DNA from 3 places in the Sphingomonas sp. BE138 genome. Region 2 is predicted to be linked to each of the others. Evidence: riboswitches for the same ligand, from Rfam matches in the RefSeq annotation. Region 2 holds a riboswitch; each other region holds the start of a gene.
What was found. Region 2 has a riboswitch for cobalamin ahead of J2Y58_RS18790 (TonB-dependent receptor domain-containing protein). Riboswitches for the same ligand answer to the same signal wherever they lie in the genome.
Positions count from the first base shown of each region.

Region 1 (10,005 bases), on a different contig from region 2:
GCCCAGCGCATCGAGCGCTCCATGGCGGCAGCCTGCACCTCGCGCGTCGAGGTGGTCGGGACCAGCTCGTCGAACGCCATAACGATATTGCTGCCCAGCAACCGCTGAATCTCGATCGAGCGTTCCGGCGAGATCATGTGCCGCGTCCCGTCGAGGTGCGAGGCGAACGCCACGCCCTCCTCGGAACGCTTCGTCAGCGCCGAGAGGCTCATCACCTGATAGCCGCCCGAATCGGTCAGGATCGGCTTGTCCCACCCCATGAAGGCGTGCAGCCCGCCGAGCCGCGCCACGCGTTCGGCGCCGGGGCGCAGCATCAGGTGATAGGTGTTGCCCAGGATGATGTCCGCACCCGCACGTTCGACGTCGGCGGGCTTCATCGCCTTGACGGTCGCGGCGGTGCCGACCGGCATGAACGCCGGCGTGCGGATCACCCCGCGCTGCATCGTGATCGTGCCGGTGCGCGCCGCGCCGTCGGTCGCCGCGACCTGGAAAGCGAAGCGCGTCATCGCCGCCGCCGCTTGCCGGCGTCGGGCGCATCGGCTTTCTTCTCCGGGCGACGCCCCGCGGTCGGCCCCTGCGCGTCGATCGGCATCGTGCGATACGTCAGCAGCTCCGCCCGGCTGATCGCATGGTCGCCGTCGCGGTCGTAGCGCGCGAACAGTCGCGAGAAATGGTCCTGCAACTCCGCCAGCGTCACCGCCTCGTCATTGTCGCGGTCGACCTCGTACGGACTCGGCAACGCCGCGCGATCGCCCAGGTAGCGCAGCGCCCAGTCGCCGAACGCGATGTAGCGCAGCTTGCCGGTCTTGCCCGGATCGAACGCCGCGAACGACGTGGCGAGACAGTCGTCCAGCTCGTACCGCTCGACCCGCGCGTCGCCATCCGCGTCGCACGCCGCGATCATCATCGCGGCCGGTTCGACGACCATCGTCGCCGGCGTCTGCGGGGTGGCGGGCAGCGGCGCGCGGACGGTGATGTCGCCTTCCTGCGGCGCGCCCTGCGCAGGCGCCGCGGCGAGCAGAAGCAACGCAAACGGAATCATGATCGCTCCGTGGCAGAAGCGCGGGCACATCGCCAGCATCTTGGGGCTGTGCCATGAGCGATTCGATGCGAGCGACGGCGGCGACAGGGGCAGGGTTGGTGGGGGCGGCGGCGCTGGCGTTATGGCCGTGCGGCGCGCCGGCGCAGACCCAGCGCCCGACCGGCTACCCGCGGTCCGCCAACGAGCGGGAGGGGGGGCCGGTGACCACATCGGCAGTCTACACCGCCGACGTCATCGCCGATGTCGCCGGCGGCCGCGCGCGCGGGGTTCGCTACCTCGACAACCTCGACCTGCAAGTCGCGGTCGATGCGGAGCGGCTGGTCGGCTGGCGCGGCGCGCGCGCCTTCGGCTACATTCTTCACAACAACGGCGCGCGCTTCTCGCCCGCGCTCGCCGGCGACTTCCAGATCGCCTCGAACATCGAGACGGGCGTGCGCGCGACACGACTGTTCGAAGCGTGGCTGGAACAGGACATCGGTCGCAGCGCCTCGGTGAAAGCCGGGCTCTACAATCTGAACTCGGAGTTCGACACCACGCTGTCAGGCACCCTGTTCTTGCTGTCCTCGCACGGCATGGGTCCCGACATCGCGCAATCGGGGCGGCGCGGGCCGTCGATCTTCCCGGTCACCTCGGTCGCGGTGCGCGGCGAGGTCGCGCTCGACGATCGCTGGCTGGTGCGCGCCGCCGTTCTGGACGCGGTGCCCGGCGACCCGGCGCACCCGGCCGCCACCGCGATACGCCTCCGGCGGCGCGACGGCGCGCTGGTGATCGCCGAGCTGGCGCGGCTGGGCACGCGCACCAAGCTGGCGGTCGGCAGCTGGCGGTATCTGGCGCGCCTGCCGCGGCTTCAGGACGAACCGCGCGAAGGCGACGGCAGTCGCGGCGCCTATGCGCTGGTCGAGCACCAGCTGCACGGCGCGGTGCGGGGCGGCGCGGGCGTCAGCGGGTGGCTGCGCTACGGCGTCGCGGACCGGCGGTACAACCCGGCCGCACAATATCTCGGCGGCGGCGTCGTGCGCACCGGCATCGGTGCCGCCCGCCCGGACGACCAGATCGGCCTGTCCTTCGCTGCGGTGTCGTTCGGCTCGCGCTACCGCCGGATAGAGCGGACGGGCCCCGGCGAGTTGATCGTCGAGGCCGCCTATCGCCTCGTGGCGCGCTCGTGGCTCGTGATCGAGCCCGACGTGCAATGGGTCGCCAGTCCGGGCGGCCGTCGCGACGTGCGCGATGCACTCGTCGTGGCGTTGCGCATCAAGATCGGGCGGTAGCGCCGCTACCCGTCGCGCCAGCGTGCCACCGCCGCGTCATAGTCGGTGCGTGCCGCCTCGCGCGCGTCCTCCAGCGCAGCGCGCTCCGTGCGCCAGCGTTGCTCGAGCGCGCGCTGCTCGCGCTCCAGCGCGGCGAGTCGCGCCGCCAGCGCGCGCCGCTCGTTCTCGATGGCGGCGCGCGCCCGCTCCAGCGCCGCCTCCGCCGTTTCCAACGCTTCCCGACTCGGACGCGGCGCGGCGGCCGGCTTGCGCTTCGCCGCCATCGTCTTCTTGCGCGGCGCCGGCGCCGCGGCGAGCTGCTCCTCCGCGGTGCCGCGCGATCGCTTCACGACCTCGCCCGGCGCCGCGAGCGGCGCCTCCATCAATGCCGGGTCGGTCACCTCCTCCGCCACTCCGCGCGCGAACAGGTCGACGTCGGCACCCCACGCCGCCAGCGCCGCCTTGCGACTCGGCGCCGCGACATAGGCGTCGTGGAAGCCGGCGGCGGTCCGGAACACCTTCAGCTTGCGCGCCATCGTCCCTCGCTCCTCACCGGCGGCGCTTACCCGCACCGCCCGGCGAGAACGAACGCGCCGCGCACCCCGCCGTGCCGCACCTGTCGTTATCCGCTGCCGCTCAGGCCGCCAATTCCTTGCGGACGATCTCGGCGCCGGCGCCCAGCGCCTTCAGCTTGCCCCGTGCGACGGCGCGCGACAAGGGAGCCATCCCGCAGTTCGTCGCCGGATAGAGCTTGTCCGCGTCGACGAAGCGTAGCGCATGGCGCAGCGTAGCGGCGACCTGTTCCGGCGTCTCGATGGCGTCGGTCGCGACGTCGATCGCGCCGACCATCACCTTCTTGCCGCGAATCAGTTCGATCAGGTCCATCGGCACGCGCGAGTTCTGGCACTCGAGCGAGATGATATCGATGGTCGACTTCCGAAGGTTGGGGAAGGTTTCCTCATACTGGCGCCATTCGGAGCCGAGCGTCTTCTTCCAATCCGTGTTGGCCTTGATGCCATAGCCATAGCAGATGTGGACGGCGGTTTCGGCCCTCAGCCCCTCCGCTGCGCGCTCCAGCGTGGCGATGCCCCAATCGTTCGCCTCGTCGAAGAACACGTTGAACGCGGGTTCGTCGAACTGGATGATGTCGACGCCGGCCGCTTCCAGCTCGCGCGCTTCCTCGTTCAGGATGCGGGCGAACTCCCACGCCAGCTTCTCGCGGCTGCGATAATGGGCGTCGTAGAGCGTGTCGATCATCGTCATCGGCCCCGGCAGCGTCCACTTGATCGGCCGAGCGGTTTGCGCGCGCAGGAACCGTGCATCGTCGACGAAGACCGACGTGGGCCGCGAAACCGCCCCGACGACCGTCGGCACGCTGGCGTCGTAGCGGTTGCGGATGCGCACGGTCTCGCGCTTCTCGAAATCGACACCGTCCAGATGCTCGATGAACGTCGTCACGAAATGCTGGCGCGTCTGTTCGCCATCGCCGAGGATGTCGATACCTGCCTGCCGTTGGTCGTCGACCGCCAGGCGCAGCGCGTCCTGCTTGCCCGCAACGAGATCCTCGCCTTCCAGCTTCCATGGCGACCACAGGGTCTCGGGCCGGGCGAGCCAGGAAGGCTTGGGCAAGCTGCCCGCGGTCGTCGTCGGCAACAATGTCGTCATGATGCAAATACCTTCGTGCGGGAGGGTGGTCAGAGGCCGCAGGTCGCGGACCAGCGCTGGAGCGCGGCACTGTGCGGCTTGATGAAATGCTCTTCCGCGAACTTGCCTTGTTCGACGGCAAGCCGGCTGCGCTCCTCGCGATCGTAGACGATGCGGGTCATCGAATAGTCCTGATACTTCAGGCTGGGCTGATAATACTCCGCTGCCACCGAATTCCCGTTGTAGATCTCTGGGCGATATATTTTCTGAAAGGTCTCCATCGTGGCGATCGTGCTGGCGAGTTCGAGGTTCGTGTAATCGCTGACCAGATCGCCGGTATGGTAGAACGCGAACGGCGCGACGCTGTGCGGCGGCATGAAGTACCGGACCTTCATGCCCATCTTTGCAAAATACCGATCGGTGGGCGAGAAGGTGTCGTTGCTATACTCGACGCCGAGGATCGGATGCACGTTGGCGGTCCGGTGATAGACTTCCTTGCTCGAGACGCTGAGACAGATGACCGGGGCTTTTTGGAAGTTGTCGCGATAGGCGCTTGAGCCGAGGAAATGCTTGAACAGGTTGCCGTGCAGATCGCCGAAGCCTTCCGGAGCGCCGGCACCTCCGGCGCTGAGGTGGTTGGGCAGAACGACGCTGAAGTCGTAATCCCGCACGTACGAGGAGAAGTTGTTGCCGATCATGCCGTCGCTGCGCTCGCCGCGCGTCCTGTCGATGACGGTGGTGTGCAGGATCTCGATCAGCGGGAAGGCTTCGTCACCCGCCCCGTCCCCCAGCGTGAGCGCGGCCGAAACGATCTTCAGCTCCAGCGCGTAGCGATCACCCGTGGGATTGTCCCAGTGCATCAGCGCGTTGAAGCGATGATCAATCATCACCAGCGTATTGCGCAGATTTTCCCGGCGGCTTGTTCCCCGCGCAAGATTGGCGAAGTTCGTGGTGATGCGCGTGCTGTCGGCCGGACGATAATCCTCGTCGAACGGGATGCTGCTGATCGAGAATGTGAACCCGCTATTCGTCATGACTCACCCAGGCTTTGCGGGCGGGAGGTCAGGCGAAAGCGCGCAAGGCGTGAACAGCCTCCGATGGCGGGAAGCCACGGACCGTCGCATCAAGCGCGATCCACCGGAGGAACCCCCGTCCGAGGAACGTTATGGCGTCGAACGGCAGGTCTCCTGGCTCACGGGTCAACGCGGTGGCTCCGGTCTTCCCAGGCTCCTTGCGGGAACCCAGTGACACGAAATGGAGCCGCCACTCGCCGCTTACAGTTGCGGGGGCAGCGCCGGACTCTGCCCCGAAGGGCACCACCGGCTTCCCGTCTTAGCCCCATCGCCATGCCTGGAATGGGGAACCTCGACAGGTTTGTTCAACACCAATCCGCACCAACTGTCAACGTCATATAAAGATATCCTTATATCTTGATGAGTGTGCGGCAGCAGGTTCGTCGGCCTCGACTTCCGAGCGGATGGCGATGGAGCAGGAGAATCGCGGGGTGCGTCATGCTAATGAGATCCTGCGCAAGCCCGCGGTCGCCTGATAGGAAAGGACCGCGCGCCCCCCTTTCGCACCTGCGGCACCACTGCTATCGCCCGCGGCGATCGAGAGTTTCGCTCCCGTCGCCGCCCGCCCGCGCCCCTGGCACGCCGCGCCCGACGACGGCCCTTGAAGAAAGGACCATGCCCATGACGGCCATCGGCCAGGATACGTTGAACGCCCGCCAGACGCTTCAGGCCGGGGGCCAGTCCTACGACTATTTCGCGCTGAAGAGCGCCGAGGAGAAGTTCGGCGACATCAGCCGCCTGCCCTTCTCGATGAAGGTGTTGCTGGAAAACATGCTCCGCTTCGAGGACGGCGTGACCGTTACCGAGGCCGACATCAAGGCGATCGTCGATTGGCAGCAGGAGCGGCGTTCGGACCGCGAGATCCAGTATCGCCCCGCGCGCGTGCTGATGCAGGACTTCACCGGCGTGCCGTGCGTGGTCGATCTTGCCGCGATGCGCGACGCGATCACGAAGCTGGGCGGCGACGCGGCGAAGATCAATCCGCAGGTCCCCGTCCACCTCGTCATCGACCACTCGGTCATGGTCGACGAGTTCGGCACGCCCAAGGCGTTTGAGGACAACGTCGACCTCGAATATGCCCGCAATTCGGAGCGCTACGAGTTCCTGAAGTGGGGCAGCAAGGCGCTCGACAATTTCAAGGTCGTGCCGCCGGGCACCGGCATCTGCCACCAGGTCAACCTTGAGTACATCGGCCACGCCGTCTGGTCGTCGCAGGAAACCGGCGACCACGCCAAGGGTCAGGCGAAGATCGCCTATCCCGACACGCTGGTCGGCACCGACAGCCACACCACGATGATCAACGGCCTGGGCGTGCTCGGCTGGGGCGTCGGCGGGATCGAGGCCGAGGCCGCGATGCTTGGCCAGCCGGTCTCGATGCTGATCCCCGAGGTCGTCGGCTTCAAGCTGACCGGCAGCCTGCGCGAGGGCATCACCGCGACCGACCTCGTGCTGACGGTCACGCAGATGCTGCGCGCCAAGGGCGTGGTCGGCCGCTTCGTCGAATTCTACGGCCCGGGCCTCGACCAGATGACGCTGGCCGATCGTGCGACGATCGCCAACATGGCGCCCGAATACGGTGCGACCTGCGGCTTCTTCCCGGTCGACGACAAGACGCTCGACTACATGCGCCTCACCGGCCGCCCGGACGAAGTCGTCGCGCTGACCGAGGCCTATGCCAAGGCGCAGGGCATGTGGCGTCACGCCGACAGCCCGGACCCCGTGTTCACCGACACGCTGGAGCTGGACATGTCGAGCGTCGTCCCGTCGCTCGCCGGCCCGAAGCGCCCGCAGGACAAGGTCAGCCTCGACACCGTCGACGAGGTGTTCAACGGCGACCTGTTCAAGCTGTACCACAAGGAAAAGCCCGCGCGCGTCGCGGTCGATGAGCGTGGGCATGACATCGGCGACGGCGACGTCGTGATCGCCGCGATCACCAGCTGCACCAACACCTCCAACCCGTCGGTGCTGGTCGCCGCGGGTCTGGTCGCGCGCAAGGCGAACGCGCTGGGGCTGAAGCCGAAGCCGTGGGTGAAGACCTCGCTGGCGCCCGGGTCGCAGGTCGTGACTGACTATCTCGACAAGGCAGGGCTGTCGGCGGATCTCGACGCGATCGGCTTCAACCTCGTCGGTTATGGCTGCACCACCTGCATCGGCAATTCGGGGCCGCTGGCCGCGCCGATCTCGAAGGCGATCAACGAGAACGATCTCGTCGCCGCCTCGGTGCTGTCCGGCAACCGCAACTTCGAAGGCCGCGTGTCGCCGGACGTGCGCGCGAACTTCCTCGCCTCGCCGCCGCTCGTCGTCGCCTATGCGCTGAAGGGCACGGTGACGACCGACATGAACGACACGCCGATCGGCCAGTCCACGGACGGCGCGGATGTGTACCTCCGCGACATCTGGCCGACCAACCAGGAAGTCTCGGACCTCATGGCCGCCAACATCGACGACGGCATGTTCCGCGCTCGCTATGGCAACGTCTATGCCGGCGACAGCAAGTGGCAGGCGATCGACGTCACCGGTTCGGACACCTACGCCTGGCGCGCGGGCTCGACCTATGTCGCCAACCCGCCGTATTTTGAGGGCATGGAGATGACCCCGGCCCCGGTGACCGACATCATCGACGCCAAGCCGCTGGCGATCCTCGGCGACTCGATCACCACCGACCACATCTCCCCGGCCGGTTCGATCAAGGCGGACAGCCCGGCGGGCAAGTGGCTGCAGGAGCATCAGGTTAGCCGCGCCGACTTCAACAGCTACGGCGCGCGCCGCGGCCACCACGAGGTCATGATGCGCGGCACCTTCGCCAACATCCGGATCAGGAACGAGATGGTGCCGGGCATCGAGGGCGGCATGAGCCGTTACGACGGCCAGGTGATGCCGATCTACGACGCTGCGATGCGCCACAAGGCCGACGGCACCCCGCTCGTGATCATCGCGGGCAAGGAATATGGCACCGGCTCGTCGCGCGACTGGGCGGCGAAGGGCACCAACCTGCTCGGCGTGCGCGCGGTCATCACCGAAAGCTTCGAGCGCATCCACCGCTCGAACCTGGTCGGCATGGGCGTCCTGCCGCTCCAGTTCGCCGAGGGCGTGACCCGCGAGACGCTGAAGCTGACCGGCGACGAGACGTTCACGATCGAGAACGTCGCGAAGCTCCGTCCGCGCCAGGACGTCACCGTCACGCTGAAGCGCCAGGACGGGTCGACCGAGCAGTTCCAGACCCGCTGCCGGATCGATACCGTCAACGAGCTGGAATATTTCCTGAACGGCGGCATCCTGCAGTACGTGCTGCGGAACCTCGCTGCGTAAGCGGCGGCGGCCAGGGTGTTTTGGGAAGGGAGGGCCTTTGGTCCTCCCTTTCCTTTTAGGGGGGGTGATGGATTGAGCGACGAATACGTCTACGACGAGGCGACCGGCGAGTGGGTGCCGGCGGGCCAGGTGACGGCCGCGGCGCCGGCTGACGGTGTCGAGGTCCGTGACTCGGTCGGCAACCTGCTGGCGGACGGCGATGCGGTGACGCTCATCAAGGACCTGAAGGTCAAGGGCACCAGCCAGACGCTGAAGCGCGGCACCGCGATCAAGTCGATCCGCCTGACCGGCGACCCGCAGGAAATCGACTGCCGCTTCGACGGGATCAGAGGGTTGGTCCTGCGCGCCGAGTTCGTGAAGAAGCGCTGAGCCGACTCCTATCCGTCATCCCCGCAAAGGCGGGGATCCAGACGCGCAGGTCCATCGATAGAAGCGCGGAGGTCGGTGGTTCTGGATTCCCGCCTGCGCGGGAATGACGGAGGAGAGGCTCACGCCAACACGGCCCGCTTCCGCCCCCACACGAAATACAGCACCAGCCCTACAATATTCCACAGCAGAAAATACCCCTGAGTCTTCGCGGGCAGGCTGAAGAACAGATACACGCACCCCAGCACGCCCAGCGTGCCCACGACATTCGCCATCGGCGCGCGGAACGTCCGCTCCGCCTCCGGCGCGCGTCGACGCATCACCATCATGCACACGCATACCGCGACGAACGCCGCCAGCGTGCCGGCATTCGCCAGCGCTGCGATCGCATCGATCGGCATCACTCCCGCGATCACCGCCACCAGCGCGGCGGTCATCAGCGTGATCCGCACCGGCGCCCCGCGCCGCGACACCTTCGCCAGCCCGGCGGGCAGCAACCCGTCGCGCGCCATCACGAAGAAGATCCGGCTCTGCCCGAAGAGAAAGCCGAGGAGCACCGTCGGCAGCGCGATCACCGCACTCGCCGCCAGGAACGTCGCGAAGCCCGGCCGCCCGATATCGCGCAGGATCAGCGCCAGCGGCTCCGGCGAACCCGCGAAGCGCGTGTAGCTGAGCGCCCCGACCGCCGCCACCGCGACGCCGACATAGATGACGATACACCCGAACATCGACCCGATGATGCCGATTGACAGGTCGCGCCCCGGGTTCTTCGTCTCCTCCGCCGCGGTCGAGATCGCGTCGAAGCCGTAGAAGGCGAAGAAGATGATCGCCGCCGCCGCCATCACCCCGCGCTCTTTGCCGTCCGGGTCGACCGACGCGGCAAAACCGTGCGGCATGAACGGGTGGAGGTTGGCGGCGTCGAAATGCGGCAGCGCCACGACGACGAACACCGTCAGCGCCACCAGCTTCACCGCCACCAGCACTGCGTTCAGCGTCGCGCTCTCCTTCGTCCCGAAGCACAGCAGGCCCGCCACGACCGCGATGATGAACACCGCGGGCAGGTTGACGATCCCGTGCAGCTCCGGCCCGTTGGTCAGCGCGACCGGAAAGCCCAGTGGCGTCAGCAGCGCCGAGGCATAGCCCGACCAGCCCACCGCGACGGTCGAGACGACCAGCGAATATTCGAGGATCAGCGACCACCCGATCACCCAGGCGATCACCTCGCCCAGCACGACATAGCTGTAGGTATAGGCGCTGCCCGATGCCGGGATCATCGTCGACATCTCGGCATAGGCAAGCGCGGCGCACGCGCAGATCGCGCCCG
Region 1 is NZ_JAVDUC010000004.1:94,999-105,003, forward strand. It holds gene tgt (tRNA guanosine(34) transglycosylase Tgt) at 1-506, opposite strand, end outside; gene J2Y58_RS07300 (EF-hand domain-containing protein) at 503-1,042, opposite strand; gene J2Y58_RS07305 (carbohydrate porin) at 1,096-2,310, shown strand; gene J2Y58_RS07310 (hypothetical protein) at 2,316-2,825, opposite strand; gene J2Y58_RS07315 (methionine synthase) at 2,926-3,954, opposite strand; gene J2Y58_RS07320 (DUF1852 domain-containing protein) at 3,984-4,967, opposite strand; cobalamin riboswitch at 5,093-5,316, opposite strand; gene acnA (aconitate hydratase AcnA) at 5,628-8,315, shown strand; gene J2Y58_RS07330 (zinc ribbon domain-containing protein YjdM) at 8,388-8,684, shown strand; gene J2Y58_RS07335 (amino acid permease) at 8,804-10,005, opposite strand, start outside.
Region 1: another riboswitch for cobalamin. It lies ahead of J2Y58_RS07320 (DUF1852 domain-containing protein); the one in region 2 lies ahead of J2Y58_RS18790 (TonB-dependent receptor domain-containing protein).

Region 2 (10,005 bases):
GATGCGCGGTACGCTGGCGGCGGCGCGCTGGCGCGAGGGGCGCGCGGGGTTGCTGGACGAGGTGCTCGCCAGCTTCGGGACGCTGCGCGCACAGGCCGACGTGGTGCTGGTCGAAGGCGCCGGCTCGCCGGCCGAGATCAACCTGCGCGCCGGCGACATCGCCAACATGGGCTTCGCGCGCGCCGCGAACGTGCCGGTGGTGCTGGTCGGCGATATCGACCGCGGCGGGGTGATCGCGTCGCTGGTCGGCACGCGCGCGGTCCTCTCGCCGGAGGACGCCGCGATGATCCACGGCTTCATCGTCAACCGCTTCCGTGGCGATCCAGCGCTGTTCGACGACGGCTATCGCGCGATCGCCGGGCGGACCGGCTGGCGCGGGTTCGGCGTGGTGCCGTGGCTGGGCGCGGCGGCGCGGTTGCCGAGCGAGGATGCGGTCGTGCTCGAACGCGGCGGCGGCACGGCGCAGGGCGGGCGCGTGCTGGTCGCGTGCCCGGTGACGCGCCACATCGCCAATTTCGACGACCTCGACCCGCTGCGGCTCGATCCCGCAATCGAAGTGGCGATGATCCCGCCCGGCGCGCCGCTGCCTGCCGAGGCCGCGCTGGTGGTGCTGCCCGGGTCGAAGGCGACGATCGCCGATCTGGCGTTCGTGCGCGAACAGGGCTGGGATATCGATCTCGCGGCGCACCGGCGGCGCGGCGGCACGATCCTGGGGTTGTGCGGCGGCTATCAGATGCTCGGGCGCCGCGTCGCCGACCCGCTGGGGCTGGAGGGACCGGCGGGCAGCGTCGCGGGGCTGGGTCTGCTTGACGTCGACACGGTGCTCGGCGGCGACAAGGCCCTGCGGCACGTCCGCGGCCACGCGCGCGGCGCGGCGTTCGAGGGCTATGAGATGCACCTCGGCCAGACCGAGGGACCCGACCGCGCGCGTCCCGTCGCGAACTTCGCCGACGGCCGCCGCGACGGCGCGATCAGCGCCGACGGTCTGGTCGCGGGCACCTATGTCCACGGCCTGTTCGGGCTGGCCGGGCAGCGCCGCGCCTGGCTCGCGGCGGCGGGGGAGGGGCCGGACCATGCCGCCGCGGTCGACGAGGCGCTCGACGCGATCGCGGCCGCGCTGGAGCAGCACCTCGACATCGACGCGCTGCTGGCGCTCGCGCGGGGCTGAGCGTCAGCCGGCGAGCAGCGCGACCAGCAACGCGCTTTCCAGCAGCTCGATTCCGGCCCCGTGCGCGTCGCCGTTGATCCCGCCGAGGCGTTTTGCGGACCAACGTTGGTATATTAGGACCAGTGGCGGCACCGCGAGCAACGCAGGCGCGACGACCGCGGCACCGGCGAGCACTGCGCCCCATCCCGCGATGTCCCGAATGCGCACCGCACCGGCGATCTGCGCGCCCAGCCCGCTCCCGATCGGCGCGATCCACCGCGCCCAGCACAGGGGCGCGATCCGCGCCGCAAACGGCACCAAAGCCACCCGCAGGTCTCCGCCAAGTCCATGAAGCAGAACGACTTTCGCGATCAGCTGCACCGCGATCGCGACCGTCCCGAAACTGCCCACATGCGGATCGCGCATGACCGCCAGCAGCCGCTCGCGGTCTCCGTGCGCCGCTCCGAGGCCATCGGCAAGATCTCCAAGTCCATCAATATGTAAGGCCCCGGTCACCGCCACCCACGCCACCAGTCCGGCCAGCGCGCCGGTCCACGGATCGTGCCGCGCACCGACCCAGGTCGCGGCCGCAACGATCACCCCGATCACCGCGCCCACCAGCGGGTAAAAGCGGAGCGCGGCGGCAAAATCCTTCGCGGTTCCAGCGGTTTGCGGAACCGGCAGCCGCGTCAGGAACGCGAAGGCGAGCCACAGGCGCGTCATGCGCTCAGCCGCACGATCTGCGCGGCATCGTCCCACAACCGCACCGTCACCACCGCCGCGCACGGCAGGTCGAACGCCCATACCTGTCGCGCATCGAACCCGCACGCGCCCGCCAATGCCGCCCGGATCGCCCCGCCATGCGTCACGACCAGCGTCGCGTCCGCCAGCTCCGCAAGCGCGGCATCGACCCGTGCCACCAGTCCCGACCAGCATTCCCCACCCGGCGGCGGGCAAGTGTCTGGATCGTCCCAGAAAGCTGCCAACGCGGCCGCGTCGAGCTCCGCCGGCGCACGCCCGTCCCAGTCGCCGAAGTCGAGCTCGCGCCAGCGCGCGTCATGGCGCACGGCCGAGCCGATCGCCGCCGCGCAGGCAGCGGCGCGGCGCAGGTCGGAGCTGACGACATGATCGAAGGAAAGCGCGGCGGCCGCGCGGACGCAATCAGCGATTCCCGCCTTTGTCGCCGGAACATCGCCGTGCCCCAGCAAGCATCCGGGCCGCACCGTCGCGCCGTGCCGCAGCAGGTGGACGGTGCGCGCGCCGCTCACGCCTCGCTGACCCCCGCTTGGTCGAAGGTCGCCATGCGGTCGTGCGCCGCCAGCGCCGCGCGCACCACGCCGGCGGCAACCGCCGCACCGCTCGCCTCGCCCAATCGCATGTCGAGCGCGAGCAAGGGACGCAGTCCCAGCCGGTCGAGCAGACGCGCATGCCCCGGCTCGCCAGAGACATGCCCGGCCAGACAATGATCGACGATCCGCGGCTGCGCGGCGGCGAGCGGGGCAAGCGCCGCGCCGGTGATGAACCCGTCGAGCAGCACCGGCACGCGCGCATGCCGCGCCGCGAGCACCATCCCCGCGATCGCCGCGATCTCACGCCCGCCCAGCCGCCGCAGCCGCTCGAACGCGGACGTCGCGTCCGCATGGCAAGCCAGCGCCGCATCGATCGCCTCACGCTTGGCGACCAGCGCGGCGCCCGCAACGCCCGTTCCCGGCCCGACCCAGGCCGCCGCGCCGCCGTCGAAGCTCGCCGCGCACAGCGCCGCGGCAGGCGTGGTGTTGCCGATCCCCATCTCGCCGGGCACCAGCAGGTCGATGCCGGCGGTCACGGCGGTCGCGCCGGCGTCGAGCGCGTCGAGGCATTCGGCCTCGCTCATCGCCGCCTCGTGGGTGATGTCGCCGGTCGGCAGCTCCAGCGTCAGCGGCACCACCGTCAGCGACAGGCCCGCCGCGTCGGCCAGCGCGTTGATCGCGGCCCCGCCCGCAGCGAAATTGGCGACCATCTGCGCGGTCACGGAGGGCGGAAACGCGCTGACACCTCGCGCCGCGACGCCGTGATTGCCAGCGAAGACCACCACCCGCGCGTCGTCTAGCCGCGGGCGGGGATCGCCGCGCCACCCGGCCATGAACAGCGCGATCTCCTCCAGGCGTCCGAGCGATCCGGCGGGTTTGGTCAGCCGCGCCTGCCGCCCCGCTGCCGCCGCGCGCGCGGCGTCGTCGGCGGGCGGCAGCGCCGCCAGCGCGGCATCGAAGTCGGCGACCGAGGTGAAGCGCGTCATGCGACCACCGCACCGGCGGGGGGCACGCGGACGATGAAATGCCCCTTCACCGCCGCCGGCCACAGGCCATAGGGGACCTGTCCGGTGGCGCTGTCGACATAGTGGCGCATGAAGGTCATGATTCCCGTCGCCGCTTCCTCGTCGGGCACGAAGCCGCCGAGCACATAGCCGACTTTGCCCGGTGCGCGCAGGTGGATCGTGCAATGGCGATCGCAGGCGAACAGGCATGGCATCTCCTGCACCGAAATGTCCTCTAGCGCGGGATCGCGCGCCTGCACCGCGCGCAGCGCCGCGGCGAGCAGCGCGCCGCCACGCCGCCCCTCGGCATCCTCACGCGCGGCGGCGGAGTGACGACAGCTGCTGCACGCCACCACCGCCGGCCCATCGGCGACGGGAACGAGCTGCATCTCAGAACCGTCCGCGCAGCCCGGCGTACACGCTGCGCCCGAGCGTGCCGTAGCGCGCGATCGTCTGGTAGCGTTCGTCGAACAGGTTTTCGACGCGCGCGAACAGCCGAACGGTGGACGACACCGGCAGCTCGCCGCGCAGGTCGACCAGCGTGTAGCCGTCGAGCCGGGTGGTGTTGGCGGCATTGTCGAACGACTTGCCCGCCCAGCGCGCTGCGACACCCAGCGAGCCGGCGTCGGCAAAGGCATAGGTCGCCGACAGATTGGCGGTATCGCGCGGGCGGCGCGGCAGCCAGTTGCCGAACGTGCGGCCCGCCGAGCGATCCTCCGACAGGATCCAGCTGTAATTGCCGTCGATGCTCAGATGCTCGCCGATCTGCGCCCGGCCTACCGCCTCGACACCACGCGCGAAGGCACGGGCGACGTTCTGATAGTAGCCGAAGCGCCGCTCGGTGGTCGAACCCGGCACGAAGCACAACGGCTCGGTGGTCGTGGCGCTGCATCCGGTGTAGACGATCTGGTCGCGGCTGCGACGCTCGAAGTACGTGCCGCCGATCGCGAAACGCCCGTCCATGAAGCGCTGCTCGGCGCCGGCCTCCCAACCCTTCGCCTGTTCGGGCGACAACGCGCGATTTCCGTACTCGGAGAACAACTGGTAGAGCGTTGGCGCCTTGAATCCCTCGCTGTAGCTGCCGCGCAGGACGGTACCGGTCGGAAGCACCCAGCTGGCGCCGCCCGCAAACAGGGTCTGCGCACCGAAGCGGCTGTGGTCGTCGTGGCGGACGCCGCCGTTCAGCGTCAGGCCATCGATCGGCGACAGGTTCAGCTGACCGTAGACGCTGGTCAGCTCCGCACGGCCACGCGCCGGCGTGCCCAGCGCGAACGGCGGGGCGAAATCGGAAGAGGCGGTGCTGAAGCGGCTGACCTCGTTCTCGACGCCGAAGACCGCATCGACGCCCTGTGCTACCGCCAGCGTGCCCTGATATTCGAGACGGTGGTTGCGTCCGGTCGCGGCAAAAGTTTGCGGCTGCGTCACCTGTTCGGGATCATAATTGTCGCGGTCGGTGTCGGTATAGCCATAGCCGAAGCGGTTGCGCAGCCGCGAGTCGAAGAGGTCGACGTTCAAGCCGGCGTAGCCGACGAAGGTGCGGGTCAGGCCATATTCGGCGGAGTCGCCGCTGAAGCCGTCGAAGTCGTTGTTCGCATTGGTATATGCGCCGCGCAGGTCGGCGCTGATGCCCGGTGCGAGCGTCACGACCGCGCGCGCCTGGACGTTCTGGTTGGTGTATCCGTCACGCTCGGTGCCCAGTGCCAGTGCCGAAATACCAGCCGTTGTGAACGCCTGTGCACCGATACGCCATGCCAGCGGACCATTGATGCCGCCCAGTGCCGCGCGGGCGTTCACGGTGTCGCGCGATCCGCCCTCCAGGTCGATGCTGCCTTCGAGATCCTTGGCAGGCAACGGCGTGACGATGTTGACCACGCCGCCGATCGCCTGGCTGCCCCACAGGATCGACTGCGGCCCGCGCAGCACCTCGATCCGCGACGCGTCGCCGATCAGCAGGTCGCCGAAATTATAGCCGCCGCCGGGCGAAGACGGATCGTTGATCTTCACCCCGTCGATCACGACCACGGTCTGGTCGGGCTCGGCGCCGCGGATGCGCAGCGAGGTGGTGGTGCCATAGCCGCCGTTGCGCGACAGCGAGACACCGGGCGTGCGCACCAGCAGGTCGGCGACCGACGTATCCTGCGTGCGGTCGATCGCGGCCTTGTCGAGCACGGTGACCGAAGCCACGACGCGATCGGCATCGGTCGGCGCACGGTTCGCGGCCACGACGATGTCGCTGCCGTCGGTGGCAGCGGCGGCGTCGGGACGCGGCGCTTCCTGCGCTAGCGCGGCAGTGGAGCACAGGGAGGAGCACAGGAGGAACGGCAGGACGGCTAGGCGGAACGACATGAAAACCCTTTCGACGGACGAGCCACGCGCATCGCCGCCGACGGGCACGGACCCGCGACGCCGACCGCCTGCGGCGGTGGTTATCGTCACGCTGGTCCGTCCGCCGGGATTGCCCCTGTGCGGTCTTCCCGTCCGTTCGGCACACCCTGACCGAGCGAAGGACGACAGGCGAACAGGCAGGTCTCCTGGCTCACGGGTCATCGCCGATGCGTGCCGCCTTCTCGGCCCGGTGAGGGACCAATGGCGTGTGGCACGCGGGCTCGCCGCTTACAGTTGCAGGGGCAGCCGGGGTTCACCCGTTCCCTTTTGATCCCCGGTCAGGGGGAACCTGTCGCGGCGCGCGCACTAGCGGGGCGGCGGGCGCGGGTCAATGCGCGGGATGGCGGGTGGGGCGGGGGTCAGAACTCCACGCCGGCCTGCGCCTTGACCCCCGAACGGAAGGGATGCTTCACCTGCGTCATCTCGGTCACGAGATCGGCTGCGGCGATCAGCGCATCCGGGGCGTTGCGACCGGTAACGACCAGATGCTTCATCGGCGCGCGCGCGGTCGCTACCGCCACGACCTCGTCGGTAGGAAGATAATCGTAGCGCAGCACGATGTTCAGCTCGTCGGCGATCACCATCGCGATGTCGGGGTCGGCGAGCATCCGCTGCACCTCCTCCCACGCGGTGCGCGCGACCGCGACGTCGCGCGCACGGTCCTGCGTGTCCCATGTGAAGCCCTCGCCCATGGCGCGGAACTCGATCAGCTCGGGAAAGGCATCAAAAATCGCCTTTTCGCCGGTGGTCATCGCGCCCTTCACGAACTGCACGACCCCGACCTTCATCCCGTGTCCCATCGCCCGTACCGCCATGCCGAAGGCGGCGGTCGACTTGCCCTTGCCGGCGCCGGTATGAACGATCAGCAGCCCCTTCTCGACGGTCTTGCCTTCCATCATCGTGCGACGCGCGGCCTGCACGCGGCGCATCTTCTCGTTGTGGCGGGCGTCGCGCCCATCAATCGTGGCGTCGGTCATGCGCGCGGGCATAGCGGCCGGGTCAATCGGCCGCCAGCACCGCCTCGACCTCCGCGACGCTGATGCCGAAGACGGCGGCGAGCGCCGCTGGCGTCGCGCCGCGTGCGGCAAGCATGCGGATGCGCGCGGGGTCCTTGTCGGTGGCGTAATGGCGGGTGTCGCGCTCGACGGTCCTCTCGCCGGTCCGGGCGAGCCCGCCGGTGCTCTGGCGGCGGCGCGGGCGGGCGTCGCGTTCCTCGGCGAGCGTCGCGCGACGCTGCTCCTCCTCGACACGGCGGGCGGTGCGCGCTTCCTCGCGGCGCCGCGCGCCGGCCTCGCGCTCGACGGCGCGCTGCTCGGTGCGGGCGACCGCAGCGGCGACGCGCTCCTGCGCGCGGCGCTCACGATCCTCGGCGCGGCGCGCGGCGCGTTCGTCCCAGTCGTTCATCGGGGTTCCAAAGCGCCGCGCCTGCTCCGGGTCAAGTCAGCGGACGTCCTCGACCTGATCGAGGTAGGCGCCGTAGCCTTGCGCCTCCATCTCCTCGCGCGGCACGAAGCGCAGCGCCGCGGAGTTGATGCAATAGCGCAAGCCCCCGCGGTCGCGCGGCCCGTCCTCGAAGACGTGGCCGAGATGGCTGTCCGCACCGGCCGAGCGGACCTCGGTGCGGATCATGCCGTGGCTGACGTCGTTCAACTCGTTGACGCGCGCCGATTCGATCGGGCGCGTGAAGCTCGGCCAGCCGCAATGCGACTCGTATTTATCGGCCGAGGCGAACAGCGGCTCGCCCGAGACGATGTCGACGTAGATGCCCGCCCGCTTGTTGCCGAGATATTCGCCGGTGCCGGGCCGCTCGGTGCCGCTTTGTTGCGTCACGTAGAATTGCTCGGGCGTCAGCTTGGCGAGCGCCTCGTCGGTCTTGGTGTATTCGGTCATGCTTTCGTCCTCCGCTTCGTCGTCGCTATCGTGTCTAGATAGGCGACGAAGCGTCGGTTTCCACGCGACCTCAGCGCTTCTCCCGCTCCTCGACGGCGCGCAGGATGGCGCGGCCGTAGGCGGTCTTGGCGAACTTCTCGCCGCGGGCACGCGCCTGGTCGGCGGTGATGAAGCCCATTTCGAAGGCGATTTCCTCGAGGCAGGCGACCTGCACGCCCTGGCGGTGCTGGAGCGTGCGGACGAACTCGCCGGCCTCCAGCAGGCTGTCGTGGGTGCCGGTGTCGAGCCAGGCATAGCCGCGCCCCATCTGCTCGACGTAGAGGTCGCCGGCCTCCATGTAGAGGCGGTTGAGGTCGGTGATCTCCAGCTCGCCGCGCGCCGACGGCTTCAGGTCGCGCGCCATCTGCACGACGCGATTGTCGTAGAAATACAGGCCGGTCACCGCGTGGTTCGACTTCGGCTGCGCGGGCTTTTCCTCCAGGCTCAGCGCCTTGCCGTCGGCGCCCAGTTCGACCACGCCGTAGCGTTCCGGGTCCTCGACGCGGTAGCTGAAGACGGTGGCGCCGCGCGGGCGCGCGACCGCGCTGGCGAGCAGGTCGGTCAGATGCGCGCCGAAGAAGATGTTGTCGCCGAGCACCAGCGCGACGTTGTCGTCGCCGATGAAGTCGGCGCCGATCGTGAACGCCTGCGCCAGCCCCTCGGGGCGCGGCTGCTCGGCGTAGGAGATCGACAGGCCGAACGCGCTGCCGTCGTCGAACAGCCGGCGGTAGTTGTCGAGATACTCGGGGCTGGAGATGATCAGCACGTCGCGGATGCCGGCCAGCATCAGCACCGACAGCGGGTAATAGATCATCGGCTTGTCGTAGACGGGCAGCAACTGCTTGTTGACCGCCAGCGTCGCCGGGTGGAGCCGCGTGCCCGATCCGCCCGCCAGGATGATGCCCTTCACTTGCCGTTCTCCTTGCGCGCAGGCCCGATCAGGTCGTCGAGGATGTCGCCGAGCGCGTCAGGCCACGCGCGCGGGGTGATGCCATAGGCGCGCTCGATCGCGTCATGCGCGAGCAGCGAATTGGCGGGACGACGCGCGGGAGTGGGATACTCGCTGGTCGCGATCCCCTCGACGCTCGCGGTCGCGCCGCCGCGCGCGCGCGACTGGCGGAAGATCTCCTCGGCGAACCCCGCCCAGGTCGTCGCGCCCGCGTTGCTGAAATGGAAGGTGCCGGTGGGCGCTTCGCCATCCCCGGCCAGCCGGATCGCGATCCGTGCCAGCGTGTCCGCCAGATCGGCGGCGCTGGTCGGGCTGCCGTGCTGGTCGGCGACGACGCGCAACGCCCCACGCTCCGCGCCGACGCGCAGCATCGTCTTCACGAAATTGCTGCCGTGCGCGGAGACGACCCAGGCGGTGCGCACGATCGCGTGGCGTGCGCCGCTGGTACGCACCGCCAGCTCGCCGCCGAGCTTCGAGGCGCCGTAGACGCCGAGCGGCGCGACCGGATCGTCGACGCCCCATGCGCCTTGCTTGTCGCCGGGAAAGACATAGTCGGTCGACACCTGCACCAGCGGGACACCCGCGGTCGCGCAGGCCGCGGCAAAGGCGGCGGGGGCGAGCGCATTGACCTGCCACGCGGTCACCTGATCGCTCTCGGCCTTGTCGACCGCGGTATAGGCGGCCGCGTTGATGACCGCCGCCCACGGGCGCTCGGCGACCTTCGCCGCGATCGCGCGCGCGTCGGTCAGGTCGAGCGCGGCACGGTCGAGCGCCACCACCTGCCAGCCCTCGGGCAGGCCTGCGCGTTGCAGCGCGTCGCCGACCTGGCCGTTCGCACCGGTGACCAGCAGGTCGCGCATCACGCGATCCCGCGACGCTCGGACGCCTTGGCGTCGACCAGCGGGCGCCACCACGCCTCGTTGTCGAGGTACCAGCGCACCGTCTTCTCGATCCCGGTCTCGAACGTCTCCTGCGGGCGCCAGCCGAGCTCGTCGCCGATGCGGGTCGCGTCGATCGCGTAGCGCTTGTCATGGCCGGGGCGATCGGCGACCGAGGTGATCTGCCCGGCATAGCTCTGGCCGTCAGCGCGCGGGCGCAGGCGATCGAGGATCGCGCAGACGGTGCGAACGACCTCGATGTTCTGCTTCTCGTTGTGCCCGCCGACATTGTAGGTCCGCCCGACTTCACCGCGCTCGAACACCGCCTGGAGCGCGCGGACGTGATCCTCGACGAACAGCCAGTCGCGGATCTGGTCGCCGGCGCCATAGACCGGCAGCGCGTCGCCGGCGAGCGCCTTGACGA
Region 2 is NZ_JAVDUC010000027.1:16,076-26,080, reverse strand. It holds gene J2Y58_RS18815 (cobyric acid synthase) at 1-1,168, shown strand, start outside; gene J2Y58_RS18810 (adenosylcobinamide-GDP ribazoletransferase) at 1,172-1,870, opposite strand; gene J2Y58_RS18805 (histidine phosphatase family protein) at 1,867-2,415, opposite strand; gene cobT (nicotinate-nucleotide--dimethylbenzimidazole phosphoribosyltransferase) at 2,412-3,422, opposite strand; gene J2Y58_RS18795 (DUF1636 domain-containing protein) at 3,419-3,829, opposite strand; gene J2Y58_RS18790 (TonB-dependent receptor domain-containing protein) at 3,831-5,786, opposite strand; cobalamin riboswitch at 5,944-6,133, opposite strand; gene cobO (cob(I)yrinic acid a,c-diamide adenosyltransferase) at 6,185-6,802, opposite strand; gene J2Y58_RS18780 (hypothetical protein) at 6,825-7,229, opposite strand; gene msrB (peptide-methionine (R)-S-oxide reductase MsrB) at 7,266-7,715, opposite strand; gene rfbA (glucose-1-phosphate thymidylyltransferase RfbA) at 7,786-8,664, opposite strand; gene rfbD (dTDP-4-dehydrorhamnose reductase) at 8,661-9,563, opposite strand; gene rfbB (dTDP-glucose 4,6-dehydratase) at 9,563-10,005, opposite strand, start outside.

Region 3 (10,005 bases), on a different contig from region 2:
ATACGGCCAGCCGGCTGCGCCACAATTTTGGCATGGGCAAGCCGGAGGGCTATCGCAAGGCGATCCGGCTGCTGGAGCTCGCCGATCGATTCGCGCTGCCGGTGGTGACGCTGGTCGATACCTCGGGTGCCTTCCCCGGCATCCAGGCCGAGGAACGCGGCCAGGCGGAGGCGATCGCGCGCTCGACCGAGGCGTGCCTCGCGCTCGGCGTGCCGCTCGTCTCGGCGGTGGTGGGCGAAGGCGGCTCGGGCGGTGCGATCGCGCTGGCCAGCGGCAACCGCGTGCTGATGTTCGAGCATGCGGTCTACTCGGTGATTTCGCCGGAGGGCTGCGCCTCTATCCTGTGGCGCACCGCCGACAAGGCGCCCGATGCGGCGGAGGCGATGAAGGTCACCGCGCAGGACCTGAAGGCGCTGGGCGTGATCGACGCGATCGTGCCTGAGCCGCTGGGCGGCGCGCATCGCGACCATCCGGGCGCGATCCGCGCACTGGGCGACGCGATCGAGCGGAGCTTGCGCGATCTGAGCCCGCTGACCGCCGATGCGCTGCGGCAGGACCGCCGGACGAAGTTTCTGAAGATGGGGCGGCTCGGATAAGCCGAAAATGAGAAGGGCGGCGGAACCGAAATCCCGCCGCCCTTGCTATATCAGGTCGTTGCCGATCAGCCCGGGTTGTTCTGCATCTTGGTCTGCACGTTGCTGAAGGTGTTGTTCAGCTGCGTGCCGATGCCCTTCATGGCGGCGATCGCGGCAACGGCGATCAGCGCAGCGATCAGGCCGTATTCGATCGCGGTCGCGCCCTTGCTGTTCTTCAGGAACGAACGAATCTTCTGCATGTCGGTCTCCGTTTGACTTCGTAGATTTCAGTACCCGCCGACGTCCCGTTCACAGGTCCATCAAGGATGTTTCTAGGGGCGCAGGGTTGATAAAGACTTAAGTGAGTCCGTAGATTTTTGTCCGAACCTTTCAGCGTGCGGAGAGCAGATTGGCGCTGATCGATGCGAACATGCCGGTCACCGGCGCGCCGAGTGCCGACAGCGCCCCGGCGGCGCTGAGCGCGATCACGGCGACGATCAGCCCGTATTCCACCGCCGTCGCGCCGCGTGATTCCCGTAGCGCGAGCAGGAGGGCGACAGGCGAGCGAAAGAGGGGCATGCGCGGCATGGGCGCACGATAGCGGCGAAGGGTTAAGGAAGGATCGAACGCGATGCTGGTGGTCGCCGCCGCACTGATCGACGATCACGGTAAGTGCTTGATGCAGCAGCGTCCCGCCGGCAAGCACCACGGGGGGCTGTGGGAGTTCCCGGGCGGCAAGGTCGAGCCCGGCGAGCATCCCGCCGCCGCGTTGGTCCGCGAACTGGCCGAGGAACTGGCGATCACCGTCGCCCGGGACGCGCTGGTGCCGCTCGGTTTTGCGACCGACATGCCGGTGACGATGCTGCTGTATCGATGCCGCCGCTGGACCGGCACGCCGCGCGCGCTGGCCGCGCAGGCGCTGCGCTGGGATCTGCCCGCTGCGCTCGCGGCGCTGCCGATGCCGCCGGTCGACGTGCCGCTGCTCGCCGCGCTTGCCGCCCCCGCGCTGCCGGCAGCGCTTGCTGAGCCCGCGCCGCACGGCTAGGCGGGGCTGGCGATCAGGAAAGGGAATCCGGCCGGAGCCGGAGCTGCCCCCGCAACTGTGACCGGCGAGCCCTTCGCCCCCCGTGCGCCACTGGATCGCTCGCGATCCGGGAAGGCCGGGCGAAGGGCGGCGACCCGGGAGCCAGGAAACCTGCCCGGTCGCGGTTGTCCTTCGCGCGGACGGGGTGTGCCGGGCGATCGGGGGAAACCCGTGCGACGACGAACGGCGCGGGGGTGATGGCATGATTCGAAAAGGGCTGACGACGGCGAGTTTGTCCTTCACTCGCCCCTCGCAGAGCGGAGAGGGACGGGGAGACCTGGGCTTTGCGCAGCAACGTCTCGGTCGAAGCCGGGTGAGGAATGGCGCTCGCGAACGCGAGCGCGCGAGCTTGTGGCTCGCTCGACCCCTCACCCAAGCTGCGCTGGCCGGCGAGTTGGCAAGCTCCGCCAAGCCCTTCCCTCGTCCGGGACACCAACCCCCGTTCGTGCCGAGCCTGTCGAAGCACGGGTCACAGGCGGCGTGCCCGGCGAACGATGCGCCTCGCGGCACGTGCTTCGACAGGCTCGGCACGAACGGTCGGTCGGGTGCGCGCCACGCGGACGATGCCGGACGTTGCGCCCCCACCCGCCGCGCCCTCCGCGCCGCCGCCACCCTCGCGCTCGCCGCGCCCCTGCTGCTCGCCGCCGCGCCGCCGCACACCCCACGCGTCGTGTCGATCAACCCGTGCCTCGACGCCATCCTGATGCAGGTCGCCGACCCGGCGCAGATCGTCGCGATCAGCCATTATTCGCAGGACCCCCGCGCGACCTCGATCCCGCTCGCGCAGGCGAAGCGCTTCGCGGTCACCGCGGGCACGGCCGAGGAGGTGGTGGCGCTGCGCCCGGACATCGTGGTCGCCGGCGGGCATGTCGCGCCTGCCACCGTCGCCGCGCTGGCGCGGCTGCGTGTGCATCTCGTCCAATACCCGGTGCCGGTCACGGTCGAGGAAAGCGCGCAGCAGGTGCGCGAAGTCGCCGCCGCGATCGGACACGCCGACCGTGGACGCGCGCTGGCCGACCGCATCCTCGCCGCCGCGCGTCCGGCGGCGGGCGCACCCGTGCCCGCGCTGATCTGGGGGGCGAGCGGGCTGGTGCCCGGCGGCGGCACGTTGCCCGACGATCTCCTGCGCCGCGCCGGCTTCGCGAACGCCAGCGTCGCTTACGGCCTGAAGAGGTGGGACGTGCTGCCGCTCGAATATCTGGTCGCGCGTCCGCCGCGGGTCCTGCTGTCGGTCGCCGCGGCGGAGGGCGGGGGGGAGCGCGGCGAGCGCCACCCCGCGCTCCGCCGCCTCGCGGGGCGCGTCGCGGTCGCGCCCTTCGCCGCGCGGTTGATGAATTGCGGCGGCCCGTCGATCATCGCGGCAATGGCGCGGCTGCGCAGCGTTCGCGCGAGGGTGGCACGATGACGCGCATCTGCTGGTGCTTGCTGGCGGGCGTGCTGCTCGCCGCCGCGCTGTCGCTCGCGGCGGGCAAGGTGTGGGTGCCGCTGGACGCCTGGACCGCCGCCGACCCGCGCTCGATCATCATCGTCGAACTGCGGCTGCCGCGCACGCTCCTGGCCCTGGCGGTCGGCGCGGCGCTCGGGCTGTCGGGTGCGGCGATGCAGGGCTATCTCCGCAATCCCTTGGCCGACCCCGGACTCTTCGGTGTCTCGTCGGGCGCTGCGCTCGGGGCGGTCTGCGCGCTCTATTTCGGCTATGCCGCGCAGGCGTGGCTGCTGCCCGGCTTCGCGCTGGCGGGCGCCGGCATCACCATGGCGGCGCTGGCGGTGATCGCGGGTCGCTCGGGCAGTCTGATCCTCTTCACCTTGGCCGGCATGATCCTGACCAACATCACCGGGTCGTTGACCGCGCTGGCGATCAGCCTGGCGCCGACGCCGTTCGTCGCCTCGGAGATCGTGACGTGGCTGATGGGCGCGCTCACCGATCGCAGCTGGAACGACGTGCGCGTCGCAGTGCCGCTGATTGCGGTCGGCGTTGCGGTGCTGGCGCGGACGGGACGCGCGCTCGATGCCCTGACGCTGGGCGAGCAGGCCGCGCGCTCGATGGGGGTCGATCCGCGCCGCTTGCAGCTGATGATCGTCGCCGGGATCGCGCTGGCGGTGGGCGCGTCGGTGGCGGCGGCGGGCGTGATCGGCTTCGTCGGGCTGATCGTGCCGCATCTGGTGCGCCCGTTCGCCGGGCATCGCCCGTCCGCGACGCTGCTGCCCGCCGCCTTGGGCGGGGCGCTGCTGCTGACGCTCGCCGACAGCCTGGTGCGGCTGGCACCTACCGTCAGCGAGCTACGGCTCGGGATCGCGATGTCGATGCTGGGCGGGCCGTTCTTCCTCTATCTCCTGATCGCGATGCGGAGGCGACTGGCATGAGCGTGCTTGCGGCACACGGTCTGTCGCTCTCGCTAGGCGGCAAACCGGTCCTCGACGCGGTCGACGCGCAGTTCGCGAGCGGGCGGGTGACCGCGCTCCTGGGGGCGAACGGTGCTGGCAAGAGCAGCCTGCTCGCCTGTCTCGCCGGCCTGCGCCATCCCGATGCGGGAGAGGCGAGGCTGGGCGGCGACGATCTGCGCGCGATCCCCGCGCAGCAGCGCGCACGCCGGATCGGCTTCCTTCCGCAGGCCGCCGACGTGCACTGGAACGTCGACGTCGCCACCCTGGTCGGGCTCGGCCGGCTGCCCTGGCGCGGGCGCTGGGGCGAGACCACTGCGGATCGTGCTGCGGTCGATGCGGCGCTGGCCGCGACCGGCATGACCGCCTTCGCGCGGCGCGGGGTCGAGCATCTGTCGGGCGGCGAGCGCGCACGCGCGCTGCTCGCGCGCGTGCTCGCCGGCACGCCAGAGTGGCTGCTGGCGGACGAACCGCTCGCCAGCCTCGATCCCGCGCACCAGCTCGAGGTCGGCGCGCAGCTGCGCACGGTGGCGGCCGCCGGGGGCGGGGTGGTGCTGGTCGTCCACGACCTCAACCTCGCCGCGCGGCTGGCCGACGATGTCGTGCTGCTGCGCGACGGCGGCGTGGTGGCGGCGGGACCGGTCGATGCGACGCTGGATGCGGAACGGATCGGGCGGACGTACGGTGTGGCGGTCGAAACCGGCACCACCGCGACCGGACAGCGCTATATCGTCCCGGTCCGCGCGTCCTAGACTGCCATTTTTGGGCGAGTCCGCGCACCGGGCGGTACCGGACCTTGGAAAGACGGTGGAGGCCCGACCGGGAATCGAACCCGGGTGCAAGGATTTGCAGTCCTCTGCGTCACCACTCCGCCATCGGGCCTCGATTGCGGTGAGCGCGGGCCAATGCTGGGGATTTCGAGGCGCGTCAAGCCCCGATCACCGCGCGCGCCTCCGCCGCGGTGCGCGAGCGCGGCTTCAGCAAGCGGATCAGCGGCCCTTCCACGACGAAATAGCTCAGCGCCGAACCGACAATCGCCAATACCGTCAATAGCATCAACAGCGCATCCGGGGGCACGTCGGTCAGCAGCCCGCGCTTCAGCACATTGCCGGCCACCAGCATCGCGAACGGATGCGCCAGGTAGATCGTGTAGGAGGCGGTGCCGAAGAACAGCAGCACGCGGTTCGTCCGCGACCGGGCATCGATCGGGATCAACAGGCTGCCGGCGACCAGCAGGACGCCCGGAATGCCCCACCACAGCACCCGCGCCTGCATCGCGTCGGAGACGGTCGCGGAAGCGGCGAACACCGCGATCGCGGCGAGGATCATCGCCCAGCCGGCACGCGGCGCGACACGGCCCGCGACGAAGCGCGCGAGCGCCACCCCGGCCACGAACTCCAGCAGCAGCGGCGAGGCGAGCACGCCGCCAGCGACCGATGCCGCGCCGGCGGTCGTCGTCGTGACGGCGGCGACCACGCCCAGTGCCGCCAGTACCCACGGCCAGATTCGGCGGCCGCCGGCAAAGGCGATGATGACCGTGCAGATCGCGTAGAAATACATTTCGAACGTCAGCGTCCAGCCGACGTCGAGGATCGGGTGGTAGCTGACATGCCCGTCCAGCGTCTGTTTGGGATAGGGGATCAGCAACAGCGACGAGGCGACCAGCCCGAGGGTGACCCGCAATTCCTTGAAGCCGACGCCGACCAGCCAGAGCAGCAGCAATGCCGCGGTGAAGACCCAATAGGGCGGCAGCACGCGCAGGATGCGGCGAAGCGCGAAGGTGCCCGCCGCCGGCAGCCCCGGCGGGATCGCACGCGCGGCATAAGCGATCACGACGCCGCTGATGCAGAAGAAGATATCGACGCCGCCCGCGCCCAGCTCCGCCAGCCCGCGCTGCCCGGCCAGCACCGAGCGCGCCGGGTGGTAGGTGTTGATAACCCAACAGGCGTGATGGAACACCACCATGGCGGCGGCGATCCCGCGCAGGACCTGAAGCCCCTCGAACGTCATGCGTGCGGCCGGGCGATCGCCGCCGGTTTGAATGCCCCCTGTCGGCATGGATGCCTGTCCTTTTGCGCGATCGCCGCCGATGCTGCGGCGCGGCGGCGTACCATGGCGCCTCCGCTTTTGCCTAGCGGCGCAACCGTGTGCTTTCGCCGCACATCTTGCCGCGCCATCAACCGGCGTTGGTTGACAACCATGGAACGACACATCCAGTGCCGTGTTCAAGCGTTGGTCGCGGGGATTATCAACATGCCACAAGTCGGTTACCCTGGCGTCGCGAGCGGTCGGGCGGCGTCGTCGAACAGGGGGCGGGTGGCTTCCTATCAGCAGCGCGCACGCGGCTTCGTCGGGATGTATGCGCTGCACTTCCTGCTGGCGGGCATCGCGGCGTTCGGATCGCAGGCGCTGCCGTCGGCCGCCTGGGCCTATGCGGCGCTCGCGATCTACATATCGCTTTGCCTGGGCATTCTGCGCACCTCGCCGGCCACGTTCCTGCTGTTCGTCCCGCTGCTCGCCAACCGCGCGACCGAGTTCATCTCGGGGGGTGCGATCGAGAGCGGCGCCTATATGATCGAGACGACGACCACCGGTCAGCCGACCGGTGCGTTCACGCGGCTGCTGCTGATCTACATGCTCTTCCTGCTGACCGCGACGTTCGCGGTGGAGGCGATGTGGCCGCGGCTGAAAGCGATGTTCCGCGACGCGCCAGCGCGTTGGGAGCGGCAGGCGCCGCTGATCTGGAAGGGGCTGCTCGCGGTCGTCGTCGTGGTGTCGCTGTACTTGATCCGGCTCGGCATCAACAACGGCTTTCCGTTGTTCAGCGGGATCGATCGGTTCGTCTACCTCGAAAAGCTCGACTCGCCACTCTATCAATCGTGGATGTCGAACCGGCTTGTCGTGGTGCCATTCGTGGGTGCGCTGTTTGCGCTTCCGGCCTATCGCGCGCGCGCCGGCCTCGTCATTCTGTGGATGCTGGCGACGTCGATCATCTTCGGCGAAAAATTCGGGTCGCTTCTGATGATCCTGAGCGTCTTCGGGATCCCGGCGGGCCTGGTGCATATCGCCAACGACCGCAAGATCCCCTTCAACTTCATCGCCGGGGTCTGCACGGCGATCATCGTCACCACCATCCCCGCGGTGCTGATCGCCTATGGCGCGCTGAACGATTTCGATGCGGCGGCGGAGCGATACGGACAGCGCGTTGCGCTTCAGGGTCAGCTGTGGTACGTGACCGACCTCAAATATATGTCGGCGACCAATTTCGACGACCGTGCGCTTGCGGCCGACATGTCGACGTGGTTCGATCCCGGGGCGCAGGAATCGACAAAGGCGGGAACGCGCTTCGGCCTCTATTACGTGATGCAGCGGTTCGCGTCGTCGCGGTTGCTCGGCTGGACGATGGAGGGCGGCAACGGCTTCATCGGTTCGCTCTACCCCTATCTGCTGATGACGATGGGCGTCGTGGGCATGCTGATCCTGTCGTCGATCATCGCGCTGTACCATGCCGTGGTCATGCGAATGCTGGCGGCGTCGTTCGCACAGTCGATCTGGATCGCAGGCTTGCTGTACAGTCGCGTCATGTCGTCCTTCTACGCGACCTATACCACCGGTTATTTGTGGAACATCTTCGGAATCAAGACGATCGCGACGTTGCTGGTCGCGCTGTTCCTGACCTGGGAATATGGTCGATCCACCAGCGTCAGCCGCCGATGGCTGGCCAAGGGGGCCGCAGCGAGCGCTCGGTCGCGTCGAGCGGCATGATGACGCCGCCACGCGATCGGCGCTCGTCTGTCGCCTGAAGCGACGCTCCGACTGGTCGCGACGGCGATCGCCTTGCATCCCAGCGCAGATTCACTCCGTTAGCGCGGGGTTCATGCGCCGCCGGTCCGCCGGCATCGTCGGTCGGCAAACGCGCCGAGTCGCGTAACACCCCGTAGGCATAGTTTGGGTCTGCTCGCCGATTGCAAAGCACGGCCGGCGCGCGATACAAGCCGGACAGCGCAACGTGTGTTGCATCCATAAAACAGCTATGCCACAGGATGGTTCATGACCCTCTCCGCCCCCGCTCTCCGCAACGACGATTTCACCGCGATGCGCCAGGCGATGGTCGCCAGCCAGCTGCGCACCACCGCGGTCACCGACCCCCGTGTGGTCACCGCCATGGCGGAGGTGCCGCGCGAGCGCTTCGTTCCCGCGCACGCGGTTTCGGTCGCCTATATGGATCGCCCGATCGATCTAGGGCAGGGGCGCGCGCTCAACGTGCCGCTTGCGACCGCGCGGCTGCTGGTGCAGGCGCGACTGCTGCCGACGGACCGCGTGCTGCTGATCGGGGCGGCGGGCGGCTATGCCGCCGCGGTTCTGGCGTCGCTGGTGGCGGAGGTCGTCGCGGTGGAGGCCCTCCCGGCGCTGGCGGCGCATGCGCGCGAGGCGATGGCGGGAACGCCGAACGTCACCGTGATCGAGGGTCCGCTGGAGCACGGCCATCCGGAGGGCGCGCCCTATGACGTGCTGATCGTCGATGGCGCGATCGAGGAACTGCCTTCCACGCTCGCCGGCCAGGTCAAGGACGGCGGGAGGATCGTAAGCGGGGTGATCGAGCGCGGCGTATTCCGTCTCGCGTCCGGCACGCACCGCGGCGCCGCGACCGCGCTGACGCCGTTCGCCGACATCGATTCGGTCCGCCTTCCCGGCTTCGCGCGCCCGCGCGGCTTCACCTTCTAAGGATCACGCCCTTGCGCCTTCGCCTGTCGTCGCTGTTGTCGTCGGTTGCGGTTCCGCTGGTGCTGGCCGGAGCGTTCCCGGCCGCGGCGGAGACGCTGCGCGAGGCGCTGGTGCGCGCATACCGGGACAATCCGACGCTGAACGCGCAACGCGCAGCGCAGCGCGCAAATGACGAGAACGTGCCGATCACACGCGCGCAGGGACGGCCGAACATCAGCGCGCAGGGCGGGCTCACCGACAATTTCCTGCGTGGCGGCAACAGCTTCACCACCCCGGAGCGCCGCCTCGACGCCCAACTCGGCGTCACGGTGCCGCTGTACCAGGGCGGGCGGGTGCGCAACGGCGTACTGGCGGCCGAGACGCGCGTCGATGCCGGTCGCGCCAACCTGCGCGGGACGGAGGCGACGACCTTCACCGATGTGGTCAGCGCCTATAACAACGTGATCCGCGACGAGGCGATCGTCGGGCTCAACACCCAGAACGTCCGCGTGCTGGAAACCAACCTGCGCGCCAGCCGCGATCGCTTCGAGGTCGGCGACCTCACGCGCACCGACGTGGCACAGTCCGAAGCGCGCCTCAGCCTCGCGCGCGCGCAGCTGCAATCGGCGCAGGCGACGCTGATCTCCAGCCGCGAGAATTACGTGCGGCTGGTCGGGACGCCGCCGGGGACGCTGGAGCCGCCGCCGCCGCTACCGCAATTGCCCGGCTCGCCGGACAACGCCGTCGACGTGGCGTTGCAGGACAATCCGAACCTGATCGCCGCGCGCCGAGTCCGCGACGCCACCGATTACGACATCCGAGTCGCGCGCGCCAACCGCCGCCCGACCGTTAATGCGACGCTGGGGCAGAACTACTTCAACTTCCTCGGTTCGCTGGGGCAGGGCAGCGCGGCGGGGCTGGGCAGCGTGCAGACCGGCAACGCGAGCAGCGCGGGCGTGACGCTGAACGTGCCGCTCTACCAGGGTGGGCGTCCCGGTGCACTGGTGCGGCAGGCGCAGGAATTGCGCGGACAGGCGATCGAGCAGGCGACCGCAGCCGAGCGGCAGGTGATCGCCTCGGCCCGATCGGCCTATGCGGTGTGGCGCTCCTCGCTGGAGGTGATCGCGTCGGCGGAAGCGGCCGTCAACGCCAACAAGCTGAGCCTTGAGGGCGTGCGCGCCGAGAACAGCGTCGGCACGCGCACCGTGCTCGACATCCTCAACGCCGAGCAGGAACTGCTCAACAGCCAGGTGACTCTCG
Region 3 is NZ_JAVDUC010000012.1:52,789-62,793, forward strand. It holds gene J2Y58_RS14820 (acetyl-CoA carboxylase carboxyltransferase subunit alpha) at 1-596, shown strand, start outside; gene J2Y58_RS14825 (Flp family type IVb pilin) at 662-835, opposite strand; gene J2Y58_RS14830 (Flp family type IVb pilin) at 966-1,163, opposite strand; gene J2Y58_RS14835 ((deoxy)nucleoside triphosphate pyrophosphohydrolase) at 1,207-1,620, shown strand; cobalamin riboswitch at 1,639-1,772, shown strand; gene J2Y58_RS14840 (ABC transporter substrate-binding protein) at 2,105-3,064, shown strand; gene J2Y58_RS14845 (iron ABC transporter permease) at 3,061-4,023, shown strand; gene J2Y58_RS14850 (ABC transporter ATP-binding protein) at 4,020-4,793, shown strand; tRNA gene J2Y58_RS14855 (tRNA-Cys) at 4,850-4,923, opposite strand; gene J2Y58_RS14860 (acyltransferase) at 4,969-6,099, opposite strand; gene J2Y58_RS14865 (DUF6418 domain-containing protein) at 6,358-7,806, shown strand; gene J2Y58_RS14870 (protein-L-isoaspartate O-methyltransferase) at 8,092-8,766, shown strand; gene J2Y58_RS14875 (TolC family outer membrane protein) at 8,778-10,005, shown strand, end outside.
Region 3: another riboswitch for cobalamin. It lies ahead of J2Y58_RS14840 (ABC transporter substrate-binding protein); the one in region 2 lies ahead of J2Y58_RS18790 (TonB-dependent receptor domain-containing protein).